Linked DNA regions of Fibrella aestuarina BUZ 2. The protein of the gene in region 1 interacts with the protein of each later gene in a pairwise test. Links are inferred from orthologs where the notes say so. Each region holds a gene or a part of one and is shown on either strand. Other genes may lie near its edges.

What was found.
Region 2: the proteins of gyrB (region 1) and gyrA interact in binary tests that used the Escherichia coli proteins (3 or more experiments, as listed by UniProt). The link is inferred for Fibrella aestuarina BUZ 2 from one-to-one orthologs.

The regions. Positions count from the first base shown.
Region 1 is NC_020054.1:3,172,038-3,179,841, reverse strand. Bases 4,866-7,804 are described here. They hold gyrB (DNA topoisomerase (ATP-hydrolyzing) subunit B), read right to left. Parts: upstream 7,371-7,804; coding sequence 5,361-7,370; downstream 4,866-5,360. Other genes in these bases: ppk1 (polyphosphate kinase 1), read right to left, coding at 4,866-5,140. Outside these bases: cytochrome c oxidase accessory protein CcoG, read left to right, coding at 1-1,144; FAES_RS12935 (FixH family protein), read left to right, coding at 1,237-1,665; FAES_RS12930 (sulfite exporter TauE/SafE family protein), read left to right, coding at 1,668-2,369; FAES_RS12925 (Uma2 family endonuclease), read right to left, coding at 2,391-2,699; more of ppk1, read right to left, coding at 2,798-4,865. UniProt on the Escherichia coli protein: DNA gyrase negatively supercoils closed circular double-stranded DNA in an ATP-dependent manner to maintain chromosomes in an underwound state.
Region 2 is NC_020054.1:3,943,569-3,948,343, reverse strand. The notes cover bases 156-3,303. They hold gyrA (DNA gyrase subunit A), read left to right. Parts: upstream 156-521; coding sequence 522-3,086; downstream 3,087-3,303. Other genes in these bases: FAES_RS15985 (tetratricopeptide repeat protein), read left to right, coding at 3,233-3,303; FAES_RS15995 (RES family NAD+ phosphorylase), read left to right, coding at 156-180. In the rest of the region: more of FAES_RS15995, read left to right, coding at 1-155; more of FAES_RS15985, read left to right, coding at 3,304-4,705. UniProt on the Escherichia coli protein: A type II topoisomerase that negatively supercoils closed circular double-stranded (ds) DNA in an ATP-dependent manner to maintain chromosomes in an underwound state.

The DNA.
Region 1 (7,804 bases):
GTGCGGCTGGGCCTGCCCGCAAACGATTTTCATGGAAGGGGTCTTTCGGAAAATCGAAACGTGGATTGAAGGCGACTTCACCGCCCGCCGCCGCCTCGATGCGGCCCCCTGGACAACGGAGAAGATGCTGAAAAAGACGGGCAAGCACCTGGTTTTCTTCCTGCTTTCGTTCCTGATCAGCAATACGTTTCTGGCGTACCTGATTGGCCGTGACGCCTGGCTGAGCCTGATCACCGACAACCCCAATCAGCACCTGGCAGGCCTGACGGCGATGCTGGTCTTTACGGGTGTTTTCTACGGCGTGTTTGCCTACCTGCGCGAGATCGTCTGCACGACCATCTGCCCGTATGGGCGGCTGCAAAGCGTAATGCTCGACAAAAATTCGCTGATCGTCGCCTACGACTACATCCGCGGCGAACCAAGGGGGCGCCTTCAGCGCGGGGGGGGCGGGGCCGTTTCCGACGCCGGGATCGCCATTCGTGAAGCGATACCGAACAATCCCAGCCAGCACATCCCTACCACCCCGGCGCCCAAAGGCGATTGCATTGACTGTAAACTGTGTGTTCATGTGTGCCCGACGGGTATCGACATTCGGAACGGCACACAGATGGAATGCATCGGCTGCACAGCCTGCATCGACGTTTGCGACGAGGTGATGACCAAAATCGACCGGCCAACCGGCCTGATTCGGTACGACTCGCAGAAGGGCATTGAATCGCGCCAGCCGTTTCGGTTTACCACGCGCATTGCGGCGTATTCGGCGGTGCTGTTGGGGTTGCTGATCATTTTGGCTAGCCTGCTTATGACCCGCCCGGCGCTCGACGTTACGGTGTTGCGCGCGCCGGGGCAGCTGTACCAGCGCGAAGCCAACGGCCGAATCGCCAACCTGTATTCGCTGGAAGTCATTAACAAAACCTACGGTGCCCTGCCCGTGCGGTTACGCATCAGTCAACCCGATGCGCAGTTGCGATTCGTCCAGCCGCTCAGCACCGTACAGCCCGGCGAACTGGCTAAAACGATGTTCTTCATCAGCCTGCCCGAAGCGACACTGCACGATGCCTCCACCGACCTGCATATCGACGTATTGAGTGGCGACGCGGTCATCGACGAGCTAGATACCCGCTTTTTAGGACCCGCACAGTAACGGCCAACGACTGAAAGCACGAACGAGTGATTTCAGTCAGCCATCTGCCAAATCATCACTCGTTCGCGTGTTTAGTGCTTCTACTTTGACTTATGAACTGGGGAAAATCCATTGTGCTCGTCTTCGTTTTGTTTGCCGGATTCATTGGCACGATGGTCGTTAGCATGAGCCGTCAGCGTATCGATCTGGTCCGCGACGACTACTATCAGGACGAGATCGCGTATCAACAACACATCGACCGCGTTGCCAACGCGGCTCGCTTAACCAACAAGGTTCCCATGACGTACCTTGCCGACACCCAGGAAGTAGCGGTTTTCCTGCCCGCTTCACTTCGCAAAGGGACCCTCCTGTTTTACCGCCCCGCCGACCGGGTCCAGGATTTCAAAGTCAAAATTCCGCAGGACCACACCGCTCGTCAGCTTGTATCGACCAAGGGGCTGTTGAAAGGCCATTGGCGCGTGCAGTTCACGTGGTCCGACGGGCAGCGTGACTACTACACCGAGCAGGAACTCTTTTTATGAGTATGGCCTGGCTTCTGGCAGCCCTCACAACGGGCCTGGTGGGTAGTCTGCACTGCGTGGGTATGTGCGGTCCGCTGGCCATGGCCCTGCCCCTGGGCCGACTCCCCTACCATCAGCGATGGCTGGGTACGTTGGTTTACCACGCTGCCCGGCTCATAGCCTACGCGAGTCTGGGCGCGGCGATTGGCGGGCTGGGGCAAGGGTTGCACTGGCTCGGCTGGCAGCGCTCGGTATCGGTGGGGGCGGGCGTCTTTTTGCTGTCGCTGACGGTGCTGCAACGGGGGCATTGGGGCAGTCTGACGGCGCGCCTGTCGTCGCGGTGGCTCATGGGCCCGATGGCGCGCTGGCTGCAACGGCCTTCGCTACTATCATTTGCGGGCCTGGGCTTGCTCAACGGTTTTTTGCCCTGTGGCTTTGTATACGTAGCGATGGCGGGTGCCATCACTACGGGGCAGGCGGTGCCCAGTGCCTTCTACATGCTGGCTTTTGGGCTGGGTACGTTGCCAGCGCTCCTGGCTATTCGCGCGTTACCGACGCTGTTTCCGAGTCAGGTACGTCAGCGCTTCACCCGGCTCATGCCCTTTTTCACCGTTGGCCTCGGCCTGTTGCTGCTTGGCCGTGGGTTGTATCAGCCGCCCGCTGCCGAAGCCAAACCGGGAGCTATTCCCGTTTGCCACGGACCATTGGTACTAAAACAGCGTTAAGGCAAGCCCAGACAGCACCGGCTAACCCGGCAACGTCGTTACGTTTGTGATTTCCTCGACCGGCCCATTGTGACGGTAGACACAGGCCGTGCGCGCGTCAGGATCGATGAGCCAGCCCAGTTGCACGCCGTTACTCAGCCAATCGAGGTCGGGCAGGTGGTCAGAAGGCAATGTCAATTCCAGCGCGAAATCCGGGCAGAGGGGCACAAACCGGCGGCGTTCTTCGTCGGTCAGCGCCTCCCAACGTACCCGCCACGTCCGGCGACGGCACCGATGTATCCGACCGGAAGGCCGTTGGTGAATCGAAGAAATAGCTCCATTCCGAGTCATCAGGCTTCAAGCCATTGGCTTGGTTGTCATTGATGATCACAATGAATGACTACGAATGACAACCAGTGACCATTAATGACAACCAATACCGATATCCCTTAAATCGTGGCAATGGTGCGTTCGCTGCCTTCAACCAGATTGGCAGGTACGTCGACGGGCGGCTCAATGATTTCATCGAACAGTTGGGCCTGCATCACATCGGCCTCTGTTACGTTGAAAAAGGCCTCCTGCATGTTGAAAGGGGCTTCGCCTTCGGCCGGTTCACACTTTTTGTAGGTGCCATCTTCCTGAAGCTCGTAGGCGTTCACCGTATCGTGCAGGTTGTATTCCAGAATCAGGATGGCCTGTTGCCGCACCCGCACATCGGCGAGGTAAAACAGCGATTCGATCCGGCGGTCGAAGCTCCGCACCATCACGTCGGCGCTGCCGCCGTAGATCTTCGGCTCACCCGCGTTGTGGAAGTAAAAGAGCCGCGTATGCTCCAGGTAATCGCCCACGATCGACCGGAGGGTGATGTTTTCGCTCAGCCCTTTGCGCCCCGGACGCAGGCAGCAGATTCCGCGCACGATCAGCCGGATGGGTACACCTGCCTGCGAAGCCGCATACAGCTCATCAATGACCGTTTTATCTTCCAGCGAGTTGATCTTGATGCAGATGCCGCTGGGCAACCCACGCCGGGCGAGGTCGGCCTCCGTGCGGATCAGGTCAATCAACTGGTTGCGCATGTCACGCGGGGCGGTGATCAGGTAATCATACCGACTCGGCAATGAATGCCCCGTGATGACGTTGAAAAACTCCGAGATGTCGTTGGTGTACGTTTCACTCGTCGTAATCAGCCCAATGTCAGTATACATCCGGGCGGTGTCTTCGTTGTAGTTACCGCTCGACAGGTGGGCGTAACGCACCACTTTACTGCCTTCGTTACGGACCACCAGTAGCAGTTTGGTGTGCGTTTTGAACCGGCTGATGCCATAAATCACGAAGCAGCCCGCCTTTTGCAGCCGTTGCGCTTCGCGGATGTTGTTTTCCTCATCGAAACGCGCTTTCACTTCAAACAACACCGACACGTGCTTTCCGTTTTCGGCGGCTTTCAGCAAGGCTTCCGTAATGCGCGACCGCTTAGCCAGCCGGTACACCGTCAGCTTGATCGCCAGCACCTGTGGATCTTCGGCGGCCTGTTCCAGCAGTTGCAGCACCGGCTCGAAGTTGTTGTACGGGTGGTGCATCAGGATATCACGCTCCCGCACCGCCTCGAAAATGTCCCCGATTCGTTCGCGTTCCAGCCCGACGGGTGGCACCGACGGATGCGGCGCGGGCATATCATTTTTGAACTCCGGGTGGCGGATAATCTGCCACAAACTCGTGAAATCGATGAGCGTGTCGACCGGGAAGATGTTGTAATCGTCGATCTCCCAGCGCTTTTTCAACAGGTTGATCATCCATTCCGAGGCCGACGACTGCGTAGCGCCCGCCTCGACTTCGACCCGCACCACGCGACCCAGCCGACGGTTTTTGATCTTTTGCTTGATTTCATCCAGAAAATCGGCTTCGACGTCGTCGTTTTCTTCCAGGGTGAAATCACCGTTACGCGAAATGCGGAACAGGTTTACCGACCAGATTTCGACGTTGCGGTAGAGCTTGCTGATGTGCTGCCGAACAATCTCTTCGATGGGCAGAAACGCGATCTGCTCGTCGCGCTCAAACACCATGAAGCGGGGCAGGTTGGCCGGTATCTGCACAAATGACAGCCGTTGGTTATCGCTGTCATCGTCGGGCGTAGGATCGTGAAAATCACCCGAGGGTGTGTACGTCACTACGCCGAAGATGAGCACCTTGGCCAGCAGCACCGGGAAGGTGTGCGTGTAGTCGTAGAGCATGGGCGTGAGCGTCGGGTAGATCGTTCGGTCGAAATACGACGACGCCTGTTGCCGTTCAGCCTCACTCAGGTCGCTGTACTTGATCAGGGCCAGCCCATTCTCGGCAAACAGCGGCATGAGGTCATTCATGAAGACCGCCTGCTGATCGGTGTTGAACTGTTGCAACGCCCGGAACAGCATTTTCCGAAACGGTCCCTCGCGCAGCCCCGAATAATCGACGCGCTCTTTATGGTAGTCGATGTAGTTATACAGACTCCCAACCCGAATACTGAAGAATTCGTCGTTGTTGGAGTCGGTAATGGCTAGAAACTTGAACCGCTCCATCAGGGTGCGGTTCGGGTGCCGGGCCTGATCAAGCACCCGCTCGTTGAATTTGATCCAGCTCAGGTCACGGCTGAGGTAGTCACTTTGGTCAATGACACTACTCGCCCGGTCAGTCACCTTGTCGGGGGTGCGGTCAGTACTCGTGTCGGCGCGACCTGCGGTCGTCTCGGCACGCTGAGTCAGGCGGGAGACAAGGTTACCGATTAGGTTGCGGCCCCGGGATTGATTCGGATATCGCATGAGTTCAGAAAAGTGGGTGGTTTGTAAGGCAACGCGGATTGATCGGATTCAAGCAGATTTTCGCGTATTAAATTATTGTAATGCGCCTGTCCGTGAAAGCTCCTGAGCCTTTCGGGTCCATTAGTATGGGCACCACTAAGCCGCGCCAATCCATCTGATCTGCTCAATCCGCGTTGTGTTTATTAACAAAAAACCGGGCTAACTGACCCGGTTTTTTTTACTAAATATCAATCTTGGCGTACTTGGCGTTTCGCTCGATGAAATCGCGTCGGGGGGCGACTTCGTCGCCCATGAGCATCGAAAAGACGTGGTCAGCATCAGCGGCCGACTCGATGGTCACCAGCTTCAGACTTCGACTCGTGGGGTCCATCGTCGTTTCCCAGAGTTGCTCGGCGTTCATCTCGCCAAGCCCCTTGTACCGCTGGATGTGCACCGCTTCTTCACGGCCGCTACCGGCCAGTTCGCGCACGGCCGTTTCGCGCTGCGCTTCGGTCCAGCAATAGCGCTGATCCTTGCCTTTCTTCACCAGATAAAGCGGCGGTTGGGCAATGTATACGTACCCACTTTCGATCAGCAGGCGCATGTTACGGAAGAACAACGTCAGCAGCAGTGTCCGGATGTGGCTACCGTCGACGTCGGCATCGGTCATGATGATGATCTTGTGGTAGCGGAGCTTGTCGAGGTTCATCACCGTTTCGTCGCCCTGCTTTTCCAGACGTACCCCCAGGGCCGTCCAGATATTTTTGATCTCTTCGTTCTCGTAGATCTTGTGCTCCATGGCTTTCTCCACGTTCAGGATCTTACCACGCAGCGGCAGAATCGCCTGGAACGCCCGGTTACGGCCCTGCTTGGCCGAACCACCGGCCGAGTCACCTTCCACCAGATAGAGTTCGCATTTTTCGGGATCGGTATCCGAGCAGTCGGCGAGTTTACCCGGCAGGCCGGCGCCACCCATGAAATCCTTGCGCTCAGTCATGATGCGCGAGTAGGCCAGATCGGCGGCAATCCGGGCCTGCGCCGAGATCAGCACTTTCCGCACAATGGCCTGTGCTTTCTTGGGGTTCTCTTCGAGCCACTGTTCGAGCATTTCGCCCACTACCTGGCTCACGGCGCTCACCACATCCTGGTTACCCAGTTTGCCTTTGGTCTGCCCTTCAAACTGCGGCTCCTGCACTTTCACCGATACCACGGCTGTGAGGCCCTTGCGGAAATCACCGCCTTCGAACTTCACCTTCGTGGCGTTCTTGGGCACCAGACCGGGGTTACGCTCCAGGTATTTACCAAACACCCGCGTGATGGCCGAGCGGAAGCCCTGCACGTGCGTGCCGCCCTCGTGGGTATTGATGTTGTTTACATACGACTGTACGTTCTCGCCAGCCTCCATGTTGTACACCATCGACACCTGTACGGGCGTGCTGCCCTTGTCGCTTTCCATGTAGATGGGTTCCATGCCATCGAGGGCCGCGCGGGTTTCGTCGAGGTATTTTACAAACTCGATCAGCCCGCCTTCCGAATGGAATTCCTGCTGATTGATGGGGTTCCCCTGCTCGTCGAGTTCGCGCATGTCGGTGAGGACAATGCGGATGCCTTTGTTCAGATACGCCAGTTCGCGCAGGCGACCCGCTACCGTGTCGAAGCGGTATACCGTCGACTCGGTAAAGATGGTTTCGTCGGGCTTGAAGTGAACCGTCGTGCCGGTGTCGTCGGCCGTACCGATCTCCCGCACGTCGTACTGCGGATGGCCGATGTGGTACTCCTGTTCGTAGGCTTTGCCGTCGCGGTGCACTTCCACGCGCAGGCGGGTCGAGAGGGCATTCACGCAGGAAACACCCACGCCGTGCAGACCACCCGATACTTTATATGTGTCTTTGTCAAACTTGCCCCCGGCGTGCAGCACCGTCATCACCACTTCGAGTGAGTTACGGCCCGTTTGCCGGTTCATGCCGACCGGAATACCCCGGCCGTTGTCTCTGACGGTAATGGAATTATCTTCGTTAATCGTGACCTGAATGGTGTCGCAATAACCGGCCATCGCTTCGTCGATCGAATTATCGACTACTTCCCAGATCAGGTGGTGCAGGCCTTTAACCCCTACGTCGCCGATGTACATGGCCGGACGTTTCCGAACGGCTTCAAGACCTTCAAGTACCTGAATATTATCGGCCCCGTAGTTGGCCCGCGAGGGGTCGGCTACTTCCTGAATGTCTGCGTCAACAACTTCGTTTGTCATGCGGTATTTGTGTATGTAGTTAGGCAAAAATCGGGGCGCGGGACAACCGCCGGAAAGGCGATAAAGCAGCACGTGAGTTCCCCGTATTCAGCTTGTAAAAATACAAAAATAATTGATCATTTCCCAGCGAAATCGCAAGCGATATCTTGTTAAAATGAAGTTTTTAACCAAGCATCAGGCTTCGTTATTTTCTATAAGCAATTAGCCGGCTTACCGACCAAATTTTGCGCCATTGCCGCAATGCCCCGATTACCGCTCTCCGCAGGCGTGCCTTCAGAAAACGAGCTGGCTTGTCGTGTTTACAAATCAAATCAGTCGGTACTCTTATGGTAAGCAAAGCAAGCAAGCCGATTACAAATTGAGCCAGACGGAAAAATGCTTTTGCCTGTCTCCCTGCCTATAATAACGCTAAAAAAATGATGCGCAGATTGAAA
Region 2 (4,775 bases), 770 kb from region 1 along the record:
GTGTGCCAGCAGCTGGGCGAACGCTGGCTCACGACGGGTCAAACCGCCGTGTTGCGCGTGCCGTCGGTTATCGTGCCGCAGGAGTGGAACTACCTGCTCAATCCGGCTCATCCCGACTTTGCCCGCATCACGTTGCTCCGCACCGAACCCTTCCTGTTCGACCCCCGAATTAAAGCCTGAGTATCACCGCTTTTCTGCTCGATGGCTCCGTGGTGCGTATAGGGGTAAGGGTTGCGTTGGCCACCTGACTAATTCACATCATCGGGCGGTGTCGGCAGCCAAAAAGCGGGGCTGTTTCAACTCACGACGAATTGTATTTCGGAAAGAACATAACCGGCAGGGGGCGGTAGGAGGGAAGGGCCTGCGCCGAAGCGCCGATAACCGCCTGATAAGCCCTCGTGCGCGTTATTGTAACGATTATTTCCGTTTCCGACGAAAAAATTGTATATTTGTCTATAGTCGTTCGCCTACCGTAGGCAACGGCAGAAATTGCAAATTTTCGCGAAATCCCCCTTCCGTTTATGGCAGAACAAACTCCCGAAATGGAGACCCCCAGCAACATCGTCCCGATCAATATCGAAGACGAAATGCGCGGTGCCTACATCGACTATTCTATGTCGGTGATTATTGCCCGGGCCCTGCCCGACGTGCGCGACGGCCTCAAGCCCGTGCACCGTCGCGTGCTTTTTGGTATGGCCGAACTGGGCGTGAACTACAACAAACCGCATAAAAAATCAGCCCGTATCGTCGGGGAGGTGTTGGGTAAATACCACCCCCACGGCGACGCATCGGTGTATGATACCATGGTTCGGATGGCGCAGGACTGGTCGCTGCGTTACCCCATGGTGGATGGGCAGGGAAACTTCGGCTCCGTCGATGGGGACTCACCCGCCGCCATGCGGTATACCGAGGCCCGTCTGAAGCGAATTGCCGAGGAGATGCTGGGCGACATCTATAAAGAAACGGTTGATTTTCAGCCCAACTTCGACGATTCGCTCGAAGAGCCAACCGTGATGCCGGCCAAATTGCCCAACCTGCTGCTCAATGGCTCGTCGGGGATTGCCGTGGGTATGGCGACCAACATGGCCCCGCACAACCTCTCGGAGGTGGTCAACGGGCTGGTAGCCTTCCTGGATAACCCGGAGATTACGATCGACGAACTGACCAAATACGTGCTGGCCCCCGACTTCCCCACGGGCGGTACCATCTTTGGGGTGAGCGGCGTGCATTCGGCCTTTCATACAGGCCGGGGTCGGGTGGTTATTCGGGCCAACGCGACAATCGAGGAAAACCGCGGCAAAACGCAGATCATCGTTACGGAGATTCCGTACATGATCAACAAAGCCGTGATGTTGGAGAAAACCGCCGATCTGATCAACGAGAAAAAGATCGAGGGGATCTCGGCGTTCCGGGATGAGTCGGACCGCGACGGCATGCGGGTGGTGTACGACATCAAGCGGGATGCCAACGCCAGCGTGGTGTTGAACAATCTCTATAAGCATACTTCGCTGCAATCGTCGTTCAGTATCAACAACGTGGCCCTCGTCAAAGGGCGGCCCATGATCCTGAACCTCAAAGACATGATGCGCTACTACGTAGAGCATCGGTTTGAGGTGGTGACCCGACGTACCCAGTACGAACTCCGTGAAGCCGAGAAACGCGCCCACATTCTGGCCGGTCTGCTCATTGCCCTCGATCACATCGATCAGGTCATTGAACTGATCCGGTCGTCGCGCGATGCCGAGGTGGCCAAAAATGGCCTGATGTCGACCTTCGAGCTGAGTGAGGTGCAGGCGAAAGCCATTCTGGAAATGCGTCTGCAACGCCTGACGGGCCTGGAGCGCGATAAGATCCAGGGTGAGTATGACGAACTGATGCGCGACATCGCCGATTACAAGGAAATCCTGGCGAGCGACGATCGTAAGCGCGGTATCATCAAGGCCGAGCTGCTCGACGTGAAAGACCGCTACGGCGATCCCCGACGTACCCAGATCAATGCGCTGGGCGACGGCGACCTCGACGATCTGTCGCTGATCGACGATGAGGAAATGATCATCACGATCTCGCACGAAGGCTATATCAAACGGACCCCGCTGACCGAATACCGGAGGCAGGGGCGGGGCGGCACCGGGTCAAAAGGAGCAACGTCTAAAGACGGCGACTTCACCGAGCATATCTATTCGGCCACCATGCACAACACCCTGCTGATCTTCACGCAGAAAGGGCGGTTGTACTGGCTGCCGGTGTACAAATTGCAGGAGGGAAGTCGGGATGCCAAGGGCAAGCCGCTACCTAACTACATTCAGATCGACAGCGACGATAAAGTCCGCGCCGTCATCAACGTAAAAGACCTCGACGATCCCGACTACGTCAAGAACAACTTTATCGTGATGTGCACCGAGCAGGGCACCATCAAGAAAACCTTGCTGGAAGCGTTCTCGAATGTGCGTCGTACGGGGATTATCGCCATCACCATCGAAGAAGGCGATCGCCTGCTCGACGTGGTGATGACCAACGGCGATAATGACCTGGTGATTGCGTCGCGGGCCGGCAAAGCGGTTCGTTTCCACGAAAGCCGGGTACGTCCTATGGGCCGTACGGCAGCCGGGGTAAAAGGCATTACGCTCGACGAGGAGGTAGCCGACGACCGCGCGGTGGGTATGGTCTGCATTGGCCGACCTGATGCCCAATTGCTGGTGCTCTCGGAAAACGGCTACGGCAAGCGTTCACCCATCGACGAGTATCGGGTAACCAACCGGGGTGCTAAAGGCGTGGGTACGTTGAAAGTGACCGAAAAAGTGGGTGCGCTGGTCGGGATTCTGGAAGCCTCCGATTCCGACGATCTGATCGTCATCAACCGGTCAGGCGTGCTGTTGCGTACGCCGGTTCGGAACATCAGCGTCATCGGGCGCAACACCCAGGGCGTGCGGGTCATCTCGATTCGTGATGGCGATGCCATTTCATCGGTAACCACGGTAACGCAGGAAGAAGAGGTTATCGACACGGCCGGCGCTGATGCCGGCGGCCCGCTTGCCGTGGATGGTGAAACGCCAACCGCCACCGATTTGCCCGGCGTTACGGAGTAATTGGCCTGTTTTACAGGGTGTGTATAGAAAACCGAGTTGTTGGGTAAATAAACCGGCGACTCGGTTTTCTGTCTATAAGCGTAGAATTGCGTAAATTCGTGTCCATTGTTGAACAAAACCAAGTGAAAACCTACATGGAACAACCCATGAAGCACCTATTGGCCCTGTCGGCGGCAACTGTGCTGTCTTTTTCGGCTGTAGCGCAGAACAAAGCGATCCTGTTGAAAGAACAGGGTGCACTCGACAAAGCGAAAGCTGAAATCGATAATAACGTCACCGAAGCCAAACTGAGTACGAAAGCCAAAACTTGGCAGGCTCGTGCGCAGATTTACGAGGCGATTGCGGTATCAAATGATCCTAAGGTGGTTGCGCTGGATTCGAACGCGGCTATGACAGCTTACGAGTCGTATAAGAAAGCGCTGGAGGTCGAGCCGAACAGCAAGATCACCAAAGAGATCAACGACGCCTTGAGCGGTCAGATGATGTACTCGGCCATGATGAACCAGGGCGTTCGTCGGTACCAGGCGAAGAACTACGACGCGGCGATCAGCGCCTTAGGTATGGCAAGCCAGATTAACCCGAAAGATACGGCCGCTCCGTTGTACGCAGGTATCAGCGCGCAGCAGGCGATTAGCCAGAAAGGGGAGGGGGCTGACAAGCCGAAGTATACGGCTCTGACGAAGGAGCAGTTTGAGAAATACACCAGCAACGGCGGTAAAGACGCGACGATCTGGGCCATGCTGGCGTCGATGTACAGCACCGACAAAGAAACCGACAAGGCGCTGGCTACGTTGGATCGGGCGCTGAAAGTGTTCCCTGGCAACCGGGACCTGAGCACTACCCGCGTAAGCATCATGCAGCAGAATGGCCGCCTCGACGACGCCATCGCCAGCATGAAGGAGGTGTATGATAAAAACCCGAACGACGCACAAACGGCCGTGAACCTTGGAATCATGTATGATAACAAGGCGAACACGCTGGAAACGGATGCCAAAAAGGCAACGGACGAAGCGAAGCGCGGAGGGCAGCTCACGAAAAAGCTGGCTGACGAGAAAGCCGTACTGGAGACGTTCAACAGCGAGGTGGTACGTTTGGCAGCGGCGATCAAGAAGCAGCCAAAAAATGCCGATCTGAAGCGTCAGCTGGCCGATGTGCAAGGCAAAATTGCTGAGCAGAAAACCAAAATTGCCGAGCTGGATCAGCAGGTGAAGGCGGAAGCAGGCAAAGGCGTTGACGGGGCTGCTCTGGCTTCTAAAGCGGCCAAATTGAACGCCGAGACGGATGAGGCTAAGAAAATGGCCCGTCAGTATTACGAGAAAGCGCTTGCTGCTGACCCAAATAACTATGAAGGTAACTTCAACATGGGCGTTGCCTACTTCAATGAAGCCGTTGTGATGAAGCGGGAGGTTGATAACATGAGCATGAGCGACTACAGCAAGAACGGAAAAGAAGTCGAAGGCCGGGTTTGCGGTAAGTTCAAGCAGGCGTTACCCTACTTCACGAAGGCGAAGTCGATCAAGGCCGACGATCCACAACTGCTGAGCACGCTGGAGCAGTTGGAAACGATTCTGAAGCAATTCGAAGGCAAGAACATCGCCTGCGTTGAGCCGACCAAATAATCGGTGAATAAGGGAGGGGAAACACCCTCTCTTATTTTTGCTGTTTTAACTTAACATAATATAAATTATA